DNA from 4 places in the Paenibacillus sp. CAA11 genome. Region 1 is predicted to be linked to each of the others. Evidence: riboswitches for the same ligand, from Rfam matches in the RefSeq annotation. Region 1 holds a riboswitch; each other region holds the start of a gene.

The links. A riboswitch is a leader RNA that binds a small molecule or an ion and turns the genes downstream of it on or off. The one in region 1 is predicted to bind cyclic di-AMP.
Region 2: it holds a riboswitch for cyclic di-AMP, as region 1 does, so the genes downstream of both, DCC85_RS17765 (TrkH family potassium uptake protein) here and DCC85_RS00140 (resuscitation-promoting factor) in region 1, are expected to answer to the same signal.
Region 3: it holds a riboswitch for cyclic di-AMP, as region 1 does, so the genes downstream of both, DCC85_RS11740 (3D domain-containing protein) here and DCC85_RS00140 (resuscitation-promoting factor) in region 1, are expected to answer to the same signal.
Region 4: it holds a riboswitch for cyclic di-AMP, as region 1 does, so the genes downstream of both, kdpF (K(+)-transporting ATPase subunit F) here and DCC85_RS00140 (resuscitation-promoting factor) in region 1, are expected to answer to the same signal.

What each region holds. Positions count from the first base shown of each region.
Region 1 is NZ_CP028922.1:28,797-31,988, forward strand. It holds gene DCC85_RS00135 (TatD family hydrolase) at 1-484, shown strand, start outside; cyclic di-AMP (ydaO/yuaA leader) riboswitch at 700-923, shown strand; gene DCC85_RS00140 (resuscitation-promoting factor) at 1,190-2,353, shown strand; gene rnmV (ribonuclease M5) at 2,462-3,007, shown strand; gene rsmA (16S rRNA (adenine(1518)-N(6)/adenine(1519)-N(6))-dimethyltransferase RsmA) at 3,015-3,192, shown strand, end outside.
Region 2 is NZ_CP028922.1:3,802,952-3,806,143, reverse strand. It holds gene DCC85_RS17770 (CPBP family intramembrane glutamic endopeptidase) at 1-1,548, opposite strand, end outside; cyclic di-AMP (ydaO/yuaA leader) riboswitch at 1,823-1,992, shown strand; gene DCC85_RS17765 (TrkH family potassium uptake protein) at 2,064-3,192, shown strand, end outside.
Region 3 is NZ_CP028922.1:2,543,960-2,547,151, forward strand. It holds gene DCC85_RS11735 (ABC transporter substrate-binding protein) at 1-133, opposite strand, end outside; gene DCC85_RS11740 (3D domain-containing protein) at 606-1,289, opposite strand; cyclic di-AMP (ydaO/yuaA leader) riboswitch at 1,293-1,452, opposite strand; gene DCC85_RS11745 (amino acid ABC transporter ATP-binding protein) at 1,555-2,277, opposite strand; gene DCC85_RS11750 (amino acid ABC transporter permease) at 2,264-2,926, opposite strand; gene DCC85_RS11755 (transporter substrate-binding domain-containing protein) at 3,053-3,192, opposite strand, start outside.
Region 4 is NZ_CP028922.1:669,998-673,189, forward strand. It holds gene DCC85_RS02970 (MFS transporter) at 1-315, opposite strand, end outside; gene DCC85_RS02975 (TetR/AcrR family transcriptional regulator) at 495-1,076, shown strand; cyclic di-AMP (ydaO/yuaA leader) riboswitch at 1,411-1,614, shown strand; gene kdpF (K(+)-transporting ATPase subunit F) at 1,873-1,950, shown strand; gene kdpA (potassium-transporting ATPase subunit KdpA) at 1,982-3,192, shown strand, end outside.

The sequences.
Region 1 (3,192 bases):
TGATTACTACTGGGATACTTCCCCCAAAGAAGTGCAGCATCAGGTCTTCCGCCGTCAAATCGGATTGGCCCGAGAGCTTGGCATGCCGATTGTCATTCATGATCGTGACGCACATGAGGATATTGTGAAGATTTTGCGGGAAGAGAAGGCCAGCGAAGTTGGAGGCATCATGCATTCGTTTTCAGGAAGCTGGGAAACTGCCAAATTATGTATGAATATGGGATTCCATATCTCGTTTGGCGGGCCGATCACGTTTAAAAATGCAAAGCAGCCTAAAGAGGTCCTAAAACAGGTTCCACTCGATCGTTTGCTCATTGAAACGGACTCCCCATATTTAACACCACACCCATTCCGTGGAAAAAGAAATGAGTCTGCTCACGTTCGTTTAGTGGCTGAGATGGCGGCCGAGCTCAAGGGGATGTCCTTGGAGGAAATCGCGCAAATCACTACCCAAAATGCACTGGAACGATTTGACATTCGCTGATATCGGGAGCAAAACCGATGAAAAAACGAGATTTTGGAAAAGATTAATGTTTTTTAATTAAAAAAACAGAGTTTATTACAGATTTTTAACCATTTTTTTAAAAAAACGTAGTTGATCTCTCCTTTACAACATGGTTCCAAAAAGGATAGAATCTTTTCAGTAATGGATTTGCGTCATTCGGCTACGCCGGAACGTCAGTCCTTACATGGTTCCATGAACCAGTCTCGCTGAATCTCCTATTTCTGGAGAACGGGGGAACCGATGCGCTGAAGCTTGCTTTGATTTAATGCTACTTGATGGGCTTCAAGCATTTCGATTTCTTTACCGGGTCTTTGGGGTGAATTTGAGGTCACTCGCCATGAGCGGGTGAACTGAGATAGGGCGTCTCTCTACGCCCGAACCCGACAGCTAACCCCGTAAGCGTCATATGAGAGAGGCAACCTCGTGCGTCCTATCAAGCATCCAAGACATTTTCGGAAGCCACGAAAGAGTTCCTCTAACTCTTTCTATGGCTTCTTTTGTTTTGAATAAAACTGATAGGCACGTCATACTGTTGTAAAACGGGGGTGACTTTATGCCAAACAGACTGGGGAAGGATGCGGAATGCAGGGCTTTATAGCGTTCCGTAAAAAATCGGTATATAGTCGCGTCATATGTAATCATGCATCAACCTAGACGGCGAGGCTATGGAGGAGGACGGAAGAAGTGGGCGTGTTCAGAAAGAACGAAACAACCCATGGTTCACGATCATCCAGTATGTCTTACGCGTTGCGATGGAAGCATGACAAGGTACGTCTCATTTCAATATTCGCTATATTAGCCATCGCGGTAGTTTGCATCGTATTGGCCTGGGTATACGGTCAGGCGAGCAAGAGCATTCATCTGGTAATTGACGGGAAGGAGCAAACCGTTGAGACTCGAACCTCATCGGTGGGGTCCCTGCTGGATGAACAATCCATCGAGCTTAAACCGCAGGATGATATTTCAGCTGCAGTAGACAGTGAGCTTAAGGACGGCGATCAGATCGTGATTGACCGCGCTGTGAAAGTTACTGTGCTTGCTGACGGCAAGAGCAATAGCTACTACACCACAGAAGATACCGTTAAGAGCGTCTTTACCAAACTAGGCGTTTCTGTATCGGAACAAGATAAAGTGTATCCTTCGCTTTCAGCCGGCATTACTCCCGACTTGAAAATCCGTGTAGTCCGCGTGAACAAACATACGGTAGAGGAGCCGATTACAGTTCCTTATCAGGTCGTGAAGAAGAAAGATCCTACCCTGCTTGTCGGCAAGACCAAGGTGGTTCAGCAAGGCAGCAACGGTAAGGTCGTGAGCCGAGTAGAGAAAGTGTTTCAGGACGGAGAATTTGTCTCTAAGAGATGGCTGAACAAGACGGTCGAGAAGAAGCCCCAGGCGAAGATCATTGCCGTCGGCACGAAGAAGCCCGAGCCGGTTAAGCCTAAGCCCGAGGTCCTGTCTGCCAGCATCACCCGGGAACCCGGAGCGGTGAAGATAAGCCAGAACAATAAGGTCACTAAGGGCGGCGTAAGTTTTAAATATAAAAAGCTGATTAAAAATGTATCCATGACGGCCTACTCCTCGGAGGAAAGCGGAATTGGAACGAAGACAGCATCAGGAACAAGCGTAACGGAAGGCAGAACGATTGCGGTTGACCCGAAAGTGATCCCACTGGGCTGGTGGGTATATATTGAGGGGGTAGGCTTCCGCCGTGCGGAAGATACCGGTGGCGCCATTAAAGGCAACAAAATCGATGTGTATTATGATAGTTTAAAAACGGCCAATAAATTTGGACGTAAGAAGGGCCGCACCGTGTATGTGATTGGACCAACCAAACCGGAGCTGAACTGATCCGTTTACTTTAAGAATATAATTCGTTATTATATTGATATAATTACGTTAAACTAAGAAGAGGAGCTTTCCTCTTCTTTTTGTTTTACACGGAAAGGACGGCGCAAGGTGATTAAGGAAGTCATTGTTGTCGAGGGAAAAGACGATACCGTTGCAATCAAGCGGGCGGTAGAAGCCGACACGATCGAGACGGGAGGCTCGGCTATTGGTCCGGCGGTTCTCCGCCGAATTGAGCTGGCTCAAGAGAGACGGGGCGTGATTATCTTTACAGATCCTGATCATGCAGGGGAACGCATTCGCAAGATTGTTGCCGCGCGCGTGCCAGGCTGTAAACATGCATTCCTGACGCTGGCTGATGCCACTCGGGCAGGAGACATCGGGGTGGAGAATGCGTCCCCTGAAGCGATCAGAGCGGCCCTTGAGCGTGTGCGGAGCGAGGCACCCGAGGAGGAAAGTCTGATCGATTGGGAAGACTTAATAGACGCGGGACTGATTGTGCACCCGCAGGCTGCTGCCCGGCGGCGTTATATGGGCGAGCTGCTCGGCATCGGATACTGCAACGGAAAGCAATTCCACAAGCGCCTTCGGATCTTCCGAATCACACCGCAGGAGTTCGCGGCGGCGCTGAGTCAATTGGAGGACAAAGGGGTCTAGAGGCAATATGAGCATGAGAGAAGATATATCCACGCCGAGGCGCACCAAAGAGATTATTCAGCGGCATGGATTTTCATTTAAGAAAAGTCTGGGTCAGAACTTTCTGATTGACCAGAATATCCTTGGGAAAATCGTGGGCTCCGCGGGTCTGGATGCCTCCAAGGCGGCCTTGGAGATCGGTCCGG
Region 2 (3,192 bases), 1.1 Mb from region 1:
TGTAAGGATGTTGGTCGTGCCGCCCATAAGAACCAGGCTGAGTCCCATCAGGATACTGTCAAACACCACGTGGGCAAACATGGCTCCGATATACCCGGAACGAAGGAAAATGTAGCTGAACATAAGGCCGATAAAAGTAAGCTCAATTGGCCGGGAAATCACCGGATAGATCGGATACAGCGTGTGTCCGAATGCCCAGATGAGCGTAGTGATCAGGCTGGCGATAAAGGTGCTGCGCACGATTTTTTTCAGCATAGGAATTCCGAACAGCCGGTATACGGCTTCTTCTCCAATGCCGGCCATCCATGCCATAATCGGGAAGACCCAAGGATAGACCATATTGTAAGGAGATTGCGATTCATCCGTCGTTGTCCACATGTTCAGAGTGAGCCCAAGAACAATGAAGATGACGGATTGCAGGCCTAGAAGAATGAATGCCCAAGCATAGCCATTTATAGCACTTTGCAGAACATGGCGGCCATAGCCGGGTTCGCGTGTTCTCATCCATAGATTCTGTCCCTTTTGTCTCCATAGCCCATCGCCTCCGACCAGGGAGAAATAAATGGATGCTGTCATAGCGACCGTAATCAGCCCCTGCATGATTAGAGCGAGATCCAGTGCAATTCCATCAAGTCCTTGAGACTTAAAGACAGGCAGCATATTGAGCGTGCTGACAACATTGATGAACAGATAGAAGAGTGTCAGGAAGACTCCGCGGCCAAAGGAAGCATGGGGCCGAGTCCTTGCACTATAAACGATGGCCAGGATGCCAAGAATAAATGACAGGAGTCCGTATCCACCGAATGTTAGCCAGGTGGCTAGCTTGGTTTGGCTTTTCACATAATCCGTATGTACTGCCGGCACTGTAAATTTGGACTGCATCGAAGTGACCTGCCCGTATTCATAGCCAAACACCAGCTCGGCATGAGAATTGCCAATCTTATAGCCGTTCACCTGATAAGTCAGCCCCAGTGTTTGATTCTGCTGTACGGTGAGCCCCTTGGGATCGTATCCCAGCGCTTTAAGATAAGGCTCGGCCCCAGCCGCTTTATCCTCGAGGGTTATGCTGCCCTCCAGCGCCTGCAGCTTGGACAGGCCATTCTGGTCTGTGTCCAGAATCAGTTTCTTGTCTTCAGACGACCAGGAATCTATCATTTCAAAGCCGACAACATTGCCCGTGGACATGCCAACATCGATGACGAGGGCAGAAAGCTGCGGCTCGGGCTGCTCAAACTTTACGCGGAAGCGCTCTGTCGGAAACTTCTGGTCATATTTCTTCGTATAGTCTTGGAGCAACTTCTCTTTGCTCAGGTAACCGTATAAGTCCGAATCGGTCGAATAAGTAACGAGGGGATTCTCCACATTCGAGGTATTGATCTTCAGTGTCTCTTCGGCAAAGGAAGACGCTGCCTTGATCGCCTGCTCCTTGGAAATCGCTTTGCTTGATTCCGAGGAAGCGGGATCTTGGACCACGGACGGCAGAACTTGGGTCAGGATGAAAATAACAAATCCCAGGGCCGCCAGACTCCATAATAATTTTGGTTTCAAGCTTACAACTCCTTTGTGTGTATTTGCGTGTATGAACGATAGTTACGGGAATACTTCAAAGTAAAGATAACATAAAGAAGGGGCACCTGCCAGAAACTGTGGGGAAATCAACGTGTAAATGCACATAAAACTATATAATAAACAGCAAAGCTCAGAGAATCCGAGATTACATTCCTAATGCAGCGATATTCAACATGTTTTCATTCTGTTTCATGGAAAATTCACTTTGTAGTCATTAGAAATAAGGCTTATAATCCATGATGAAATATGAGAAACGGAATATGAGCCGAATTTCATGATCATGAAAACGGGGGAACCAATCTTTTGGGGTGAATTTCTTACTGTCTCTTCTGCAGGGTACAGCAGCAGAAGGACAGTTGAATAGGGCGACCTGTGCATGCCCGAATCCGTCAGCTAACCTCGTAGGCCTATGCAGCAGGAACCCAAACCTTGAAGGCATTGGATTTCCAGTGTCTTTTTTCTTTTGACCAAAACACAAGAGGTGACCCTTACAGTTGAACAACAAACGCTTCAAATTATCTCCGCCTCAGATTCTGGTGATTGGCTTTGCCGCAATTATTTTTATTGGATCTCTGCTGCTCATGCTTCCGATTTCCATTCATCCGGAAGGCCGCCTTTCGTTCGTGGATGCATTATTTACTGCGACCTCAGCGACCTGTGTAACAGGGCTTGTCGTTGTGGATACAGGGACTTATTTTACGACCTTTGGTCAGGTCGTCATCATGCTGCTGATTCAGGTCGGAGGCTTGGGCTTTATGACCATGGCCACACTATTCTCACTAGTATTCAAACGGAAGATTTCCCTGAAGGATCGGCTGCTGCTGCAGGAGGCCATGAATCAGAACACGATGGAAGGCATCGTACGGCTAATTCGCAAGGTATTATTATATTCTCTTGTCATTGAAGCTTGCGCAGCCGTGCTATTTACGATTCGTTGGGCCGTGGATATGCCCTTTGGACGAGCGGTTTACTTCGGCATCTTCCATGCAGTGTCCATGTTTAACAATGCAGGATTCGACCTGTTTGGAGGGTACCGGAGCTTGACCCAGTTCGTGAGCGACCCGCTTGTAAATTTCGTGGCGATGTTTTTGATAGTATCTGGAGGAATTGGCTTTATCGTAATCTCAGATGTCGTGGATTACCGGAAGAACCGCAAGCTGTCTCTGCATTCCAAAGTGGTTCTGTCCATGACGGCCGCCTTGATTGTGATCGGCGCCTTGGTTATCTTTGTCTTTGAATTCACCAATCCGAAGACGCTTGAGCCGCTTAGCTGGGCAGGCAAGTTCTGGGGCTCGCTGTTCCAGTCTGTGACGCCGCGTACAGCCGGCGCAAATACGCTGGATATCGGCTCCCTCCGTCAGGCGACCCAGTTCTTCATGATCATCTTGATGTTTATTGGGGCTTCTCCAAGCTCGACCGGGGGCGGGATTAAGACGACAACCTTTACCATCCTGATCGGATCTATGTTCTCTATGATTCGGGGGCGGGACGATCTGGTGCTCTTCCGTTACCGCCTGGTTCAAGAGCGGATATTGAAGGCGCTGACCATTACTCTGCTTGCGTTGTTCCTCGTCGTGGCTATTGCGATGATTCTGTCGACCACGGAGGACAGCAGCTTCCTCA
Region 3 (3,192 bases), 2.4 Mb from region 1:
TTTGAGCTTTTATCTCGGTTTTGGAATTCAGAAAGGTGATCCGGGTTGTTTGCTCTGTACCTGGAGAAGTTGAACATCCCATAACCATCAATAAACATACCAGCGAAAGTACCATCTTCAGCTGTCTCCTCATTAAGTTTCCCTCCGCATTGTCAGCAAATTTGTATTATTTGTGCACAAATGCACACTCTTAATATATCGGTATAATCTTATGAAGAGATGAGAATCTTACCGTGGTAATTATTGGGGGAGTCCAGATCGAACGGCGAGGAGATTATGGAGGTCCCAGGGCACGGTTGGGAATGACGACAGCGATTATCATCCGATGAAGTCAGCTCCGTGACGTCCCTCTCTCAAATGGATTTCTAAACATATATCCGGAAAATCTAAAAAAAAGCCCCCGCGTCTTCTTTGGGACGCGTGGACTTTTGGTTTCTAAAAAAACATATGGACATGCGCGGCTGAACAAGCGCTCCATTTTCGAAGAAAGAGTAAAAATAAAACAGCAATGGGGTATGGATCTAGCATCGATATAACGGAGCCCCAGCTCTGAGAATTTACTCGTGTGTACCCCCTTAATATCTCGGAGGACTAATTTACATCATCTAATTTAAAACATACAGCTTTACATCCTGGAAGCCAAACTGGCTGGCGGACTGCTGCGAACCTGGAATGAAAATATCAATTCGCTTGCCCTTAATCGCACTCCCCTGATCTGAAGCCGTAGCAACAAATGCCTGTTTAGGGAGGCCGGGATGACTATGCCCAGTTACCAATACTTTAGTGCCCATTGGAATTACAGCAGGATCAACAGCAATTGTCCCGAGACTTAGTGGTTTTCCATAATAATCAACAGCGCCCCACTGCCCGTTCTCGCTGGCTGCCGCCGAATAAGCAGTAGCTACAACATTAATCGTATTAGAGTAGTTAAAGGTTTTCCCCCAAGCTGTGACCTGATGGCTGGATGCTGAAGCATTCAGCAGCTTAACAGCCTCAGTGGAAGAGGCCTCCAGCTTAGCCGCATTTTCTCCCGGAATTTGAATAGACAGGCCTGCATAAATATTGTTTGCCTTAACGCTAGGATTTGCGCTCATCAGCTGATTTACCGATACTCCATACTGCTTGGCCAGCAGATAAAAAGTGTCTCCTTCCTTCGCCGTATGCACAGTGCCCGCAGCATAAGCAGACGCACCCTGCAGGGCGGCAGCAAGAGTAAGTGTCAGTGCCGCAGTCTTCAATACAAACGGCAATTTGTTAACATTTTTGTTTTTTCTGAAAGCAAATTTCATATGTAATCCTCCTTCGAATTGCCTCCGAGGTTAGTTGTCGGATTCGGACCCAAGGATGGCCCGGCGCTAAGAGTAAAGCGCTTCACCCCAAGAAGATAAACGTTCATCTTCGGAAAAATCATCCCCCGTTCCCTGCTGTATAGGGATTCGGCACTCCCCAAATATATCACAAATTTGTAACCTTTGATTCAGGTAAGTGTTACCACCTATGGAACAGCAAAAAACACGACATGGAACATGCCGTGTTTTTTGCCTAAATATGAAGTTACAGCACCTTGCTCAAGAAGTCCTTGGTTCGCGGGTGCTGAGGGGAGCTAAAGACCTGCTCTGGTGTCCCCTGCTCTACAATGAGCCCTTGATCCATAAAGAGAATACGGTCGCCTACTTCACGGGCAAATCCCATCTCATGGGTAACGATGACCATCGTCATCCCTTTCTCTGCCAACCTCTTCATAACGTCAAGCACTTCCCCGACCATTTCGGGGTCCAATGCCGAAGTAGGCTCATCAAATAGCATTACGTGCGGCTCCATCGCAAGCGCACGAGCGATTGCTATCCGCTGCTTTTGCCCGCCTGATAGCTGAGAAGGATACGCATTTTTCTTATCCTCAAGACCAACCGTTCTTAGAAGATCCGTAGCAATTTGCTCTGCCTTTACCTTATCCAGACCTTTAACCTTCATCGGAGCCAAGGTAATGTTCTTCAGCACCGACTTGTGCGGGAATAGGTTGAAATGCTGGAACACCATTCCCATTTTCTCCCGAGTAGCATTAATATCATGCCTCTTATCTGTTATGGATTTGCCTTCAAATAATATTTCACCGTCTGATGGCGTCTCCAGGAGATTTAAACAGCGAAGGAATGTACTTTTTCCCGAGCCGCTGGGCCCAATCAATACTACGACCTCTCCCTGCTTGATTTCAAGGTCAATCCCTTTGAGAATATGGAGCTGGCCGAATTTTTTGTTTAGTCCTTTAACGCTGATCACGGCTCATCAACTTCCTTTCGAACACGCCCAAAATTTTGGACAAAATAAAGGTTAGAATAAAGTACATTACGGCAATAATCAAGAATGGCGTCATTCCATCATAGGTCATCGACATGATGCTATTCGCTTGAAACATCATTTCCGATACCCCGATAACATACACAATGGACGACTCTTTGATAATGGTAATGAACTCATTACCGATGGCCGGAAGCACATTCTTAACTGCCTGGGGCAAAATGATATGACGCATGGCCATACTTTGTGTCATGCCTAGGGAACGAGCAGCCTCCGTCTGTCCGCGTTCCACTCCCTGAATACCGGCCCGGAATATCTCAGCCAAGTACGCGGAACTGTTAATCGTAAGCGTAATCGCACCCGATTGAAGGGCGCTGAATTTCAAATCAAATGCGGTTGCGAATCCATAATGAATGATTAAGAGCTGAACCAACATCGGCGTCCCGCGCAGGAACTCCACCCACACCGAGCCGATAAACCGAAGGACTTTCCATTTTGACATTCTGAGCAGGGCTACAAGCATTCCCAGTATGAATCCGCACACGACCCCGATCGCCGCGAGCAGCAGGGTGTATTTTACACCGTCCAGAAAATACTGCCTGTAATCCCAGAACATATTAAAAAATTGCATTCTCCTCTTCCTCTCCTTCCGCATGAAGGTCTGCCGCAAAAAAACAGAAAATAGCGAAGTTCTTCGCTATTTTCTGCGAGGGCCATCCATCATGCTTAGATCCTTAACAGGCAGGGCAAGCTTCGCTTACTCTTCTGCTAATGTACTAGCCTTTTGAACAAATTGATCAATCAGATTGTCCTTCTTCAAGCGATCCAGTGTCGTATTTACTTGATTCAGAAGTTCTGTATTGTCCTTCTTCACACCAACAACATAGCCTTCATCTT
Region 4 (3,192 bases), 640 kb from region 1:
GCTGTTTGGAGCTAAGGCTACAATCAGTAAGGCCAGCACGGATAACCCCATCTGGCCGGTCACGAGCCTGCGGCGGTCCCATAGATCGCCGAGCGGGACGAGCAGAGCTAGACCTAGGGCGTAACAAACCTGGGTAACCGTAATAACCGCACCGACATGTGCAGGTAAAATGCCAAACTCTGATGCTATAGAGTCCAAAAGAGGCTGAGCGTAATAAATATTGGCAACAGATAGCCCGCAGGCTACGGCAAACAACCATGGCAGCAGCCCGGTCATGGAGCTCGGCTGTACGGCTCTGGATTTTGTATTTGACATCAGAATAACCTACTTTCATTTTATAATACATACTGATCGGTATAAAATAATATTATGAATCATAAGGAGGATGTGGTCTGTTTGTCAAGATGAATTATGTAAATCATTGACATGTTCAAGCTTTTTAACTTAATATTTATTTACTTGTTGGTATAGTAAGAGGGGAGGAAGGATCATCCATGGTGAGACCTCGGGAATTTGTTAAGGAGCAGGCGCTGGAAGAAGCCATGCAGTTATTTTGGGACAAAGGCTATGAAGCTACCTCGTTAAGTGATTTAACGGCTGGCATGGGCATTCAGCGTCCGAGTCTGTATGCCGCCTTCGGGGATAAGAAGCAGCTGTTTGAATCGGCACTGCGCAAGTACACGGCAGAGCATGCCTTGCACGTAAAAACGATGCTAGCGGCCGGGGCTTCAGTCAAGGAGGGATTTCGCCTTTTGTTCGAAGGGGTTGTGGATGAAGCGGGTCAAGGCGACAGCTCACGGGGCTGCTTCTGCATTAATACGATGGTGGAGCTGGCCCCGCATGATGAGAAATTCGAAATTTTGACCCGTGAGCATCAGATGTATCTAGCGGCCATATTTCAGGAAGCTCTGGAGAAGGGGAAAGAGGCAGGCGAATTAGCACCCAAGCTGAATGTCAAGGCCGTGGCACAGACACTGGTGGTTTCGCTTATCGGGCTAACGGTGCTGATGAAGTCACGCCCGGACCGGGCGTTTGCAGATCATTCCATACAGATGGTGCTTGGTCTGATTGACTAGGTTGTCTGAGGGTCTATGGGTCTATGCTGCCATCAGGTTAGCCTCTTATTTAGGCTCATCAGGTACGGAAGATGCTGCATAACGACAGCAAGTAAAGCCTCCTGCCGAATTTTAGAGTTCAGGGGGAGGCTTTGCAGGTCCTCATGTGTGATTTTCGAAAAATTATGAAAACAGCATGAAAAACAAAGCAATTCATCGGAACGTGTGAATTTTATTTATAATTTTCAGTTTTTTGAATCCAGCGCAGCTCCTTTTTCGTGATTTTGCCAAAAACATAATTTTACAATCTACATGGTGCAGAGGTATGATTCGTCTCGTACCTGAAAACCACATATTCGCAAGTCCGCTTAATTTCCTGTAAAGGAAAGCGGGGGAACCAACAATGATCAGGCCGGGAAGTGGGAGCCGGAAGATCATTAGGGGTGAATCCTGTTCAGTCGCCAGCAGGGCAAGTGCCTGCATGGTCCAAGAACGGGTAGGGCGACTCTCACCGCCCGAATCCGACAGCTAACCTCGTCAGCGTATGGAGAGAGGATGGTGTCATGTGACCGTTATTTAAGATCACGGGGATATTCCTCTGTGGTCTTTTTTGTTGTGCCATGAAATGGATGATTAGGATCTTGATGGCTCTGTCCTTACAGAGCGGACTATTTATTTGCAAGGTTTGCAAGGGAAGGAGCGCAACATAAATGACGGATCTATATATGCTAGCCCTTCTTGCTATGGGCTTTGGCTTGATTGTCTTGTTCCTGTTCTGGTGCTCACGGGTCGTGGATGATAAAAGGGGGGCTAAGCGATGATTTTGATCCTAATCGTAACCCTGCTGCTGTTCATCTATCTGGTCTATGCTCTGATTCACCCTGAGAAATTCTAGGCAGGCTATGAAGAATTAGGAGGAACCTGATATGGGCATCGTGCAAATTGCAGTTGTCATTGTGATATTGATCCTGCTGGTTAAGCCGGTAGGTACTTATTTGTTCCATGTGTTCTCAAATGAGCCGAATAGGCTGGAGCGCTGGTTTGGTCCGGCAGAGCGCGGCATTTACAGACTGATTGGCCTTAAATCGACGAAGGGCATGTCTTGGAAAAAGTATGCGCTCAGCTTCCTGCTGACGAATCTTGTGCTTGTGATCTTCAGCTACTTGATTCTGAAGCTGCAGGGAGGACTGCCATTCAATCCCTCAGGCACGAAAGGCATGGAAGGAACGCTGAACTTCAATACGGTGATCAGCTTCATGACCAACACCAATCTGCAGCATTACAGCGGGGAGACCGGGCTGACTTACTTCTCGCAGATGGCTGTTATTACTATGATGATGTTCACCTCTGCTGCCAGCGGTTTTGCCGTTGCGATTGCGTTTGTAAGGGGGATTACTGGCAGAGCCTCTGTAGGTAATTTTTTTCAGGATTTTGTCAAGGCGCATACGCGTGTGTTCATCCCGCTGGCGTTGATCGTCTGCCTGGCTCTTGTGGCCCTTCACGTCCCGCAGACTCTGAAGCCGGCAGCCGACGTGGTGACGCTTGAAGGAAGCCGGCAGGAAATCGCTATGGGGCCGGTTGCATCGCTGGAGGCGATTAAGCATCTGGGCACGAACGGGGGCGGATTTTTCGGGGCGAACTCGGCTCACCCCTTCGAGAATCCGAGTCCGCTGACGAATGTGATTGAGATCTTGTCCATGTGGACGCTCCCGGCTGCATTGCCGTATACCTTTGGCCTGTTTGCCAAGAACAAGCGGCAGGGCTGGGTGATCTTCGGCGCCATGATGATCTTGTTCATCCTGCTGCTGTCCCTTAATTACTATGCGGAAAGCCGCGGAAATCCGGCAATACAGGCCATGGGCATCGATGCTTCGCAAGGGAATATGGAAGGCAAGGAGGTGCGCTTCGGCATCCCTCAATCCTCGCTGTTTACGACGGTTACAACCGCAGCTACCACCGGCAGTGTGAACAATATGCATGATGCGCAGACGCCGCTTGGCAGTATTACACCGCTGGCCTTGATGATGCTGAACAATGTGTTTGGCGGCAAAGGGGTAGGACTGATCAACATGCTGATGTACGGCATTCTTGGCGTATTCCTCTGCGGTCTGATGGTAGGCAGAACGCCGGAGTTTCT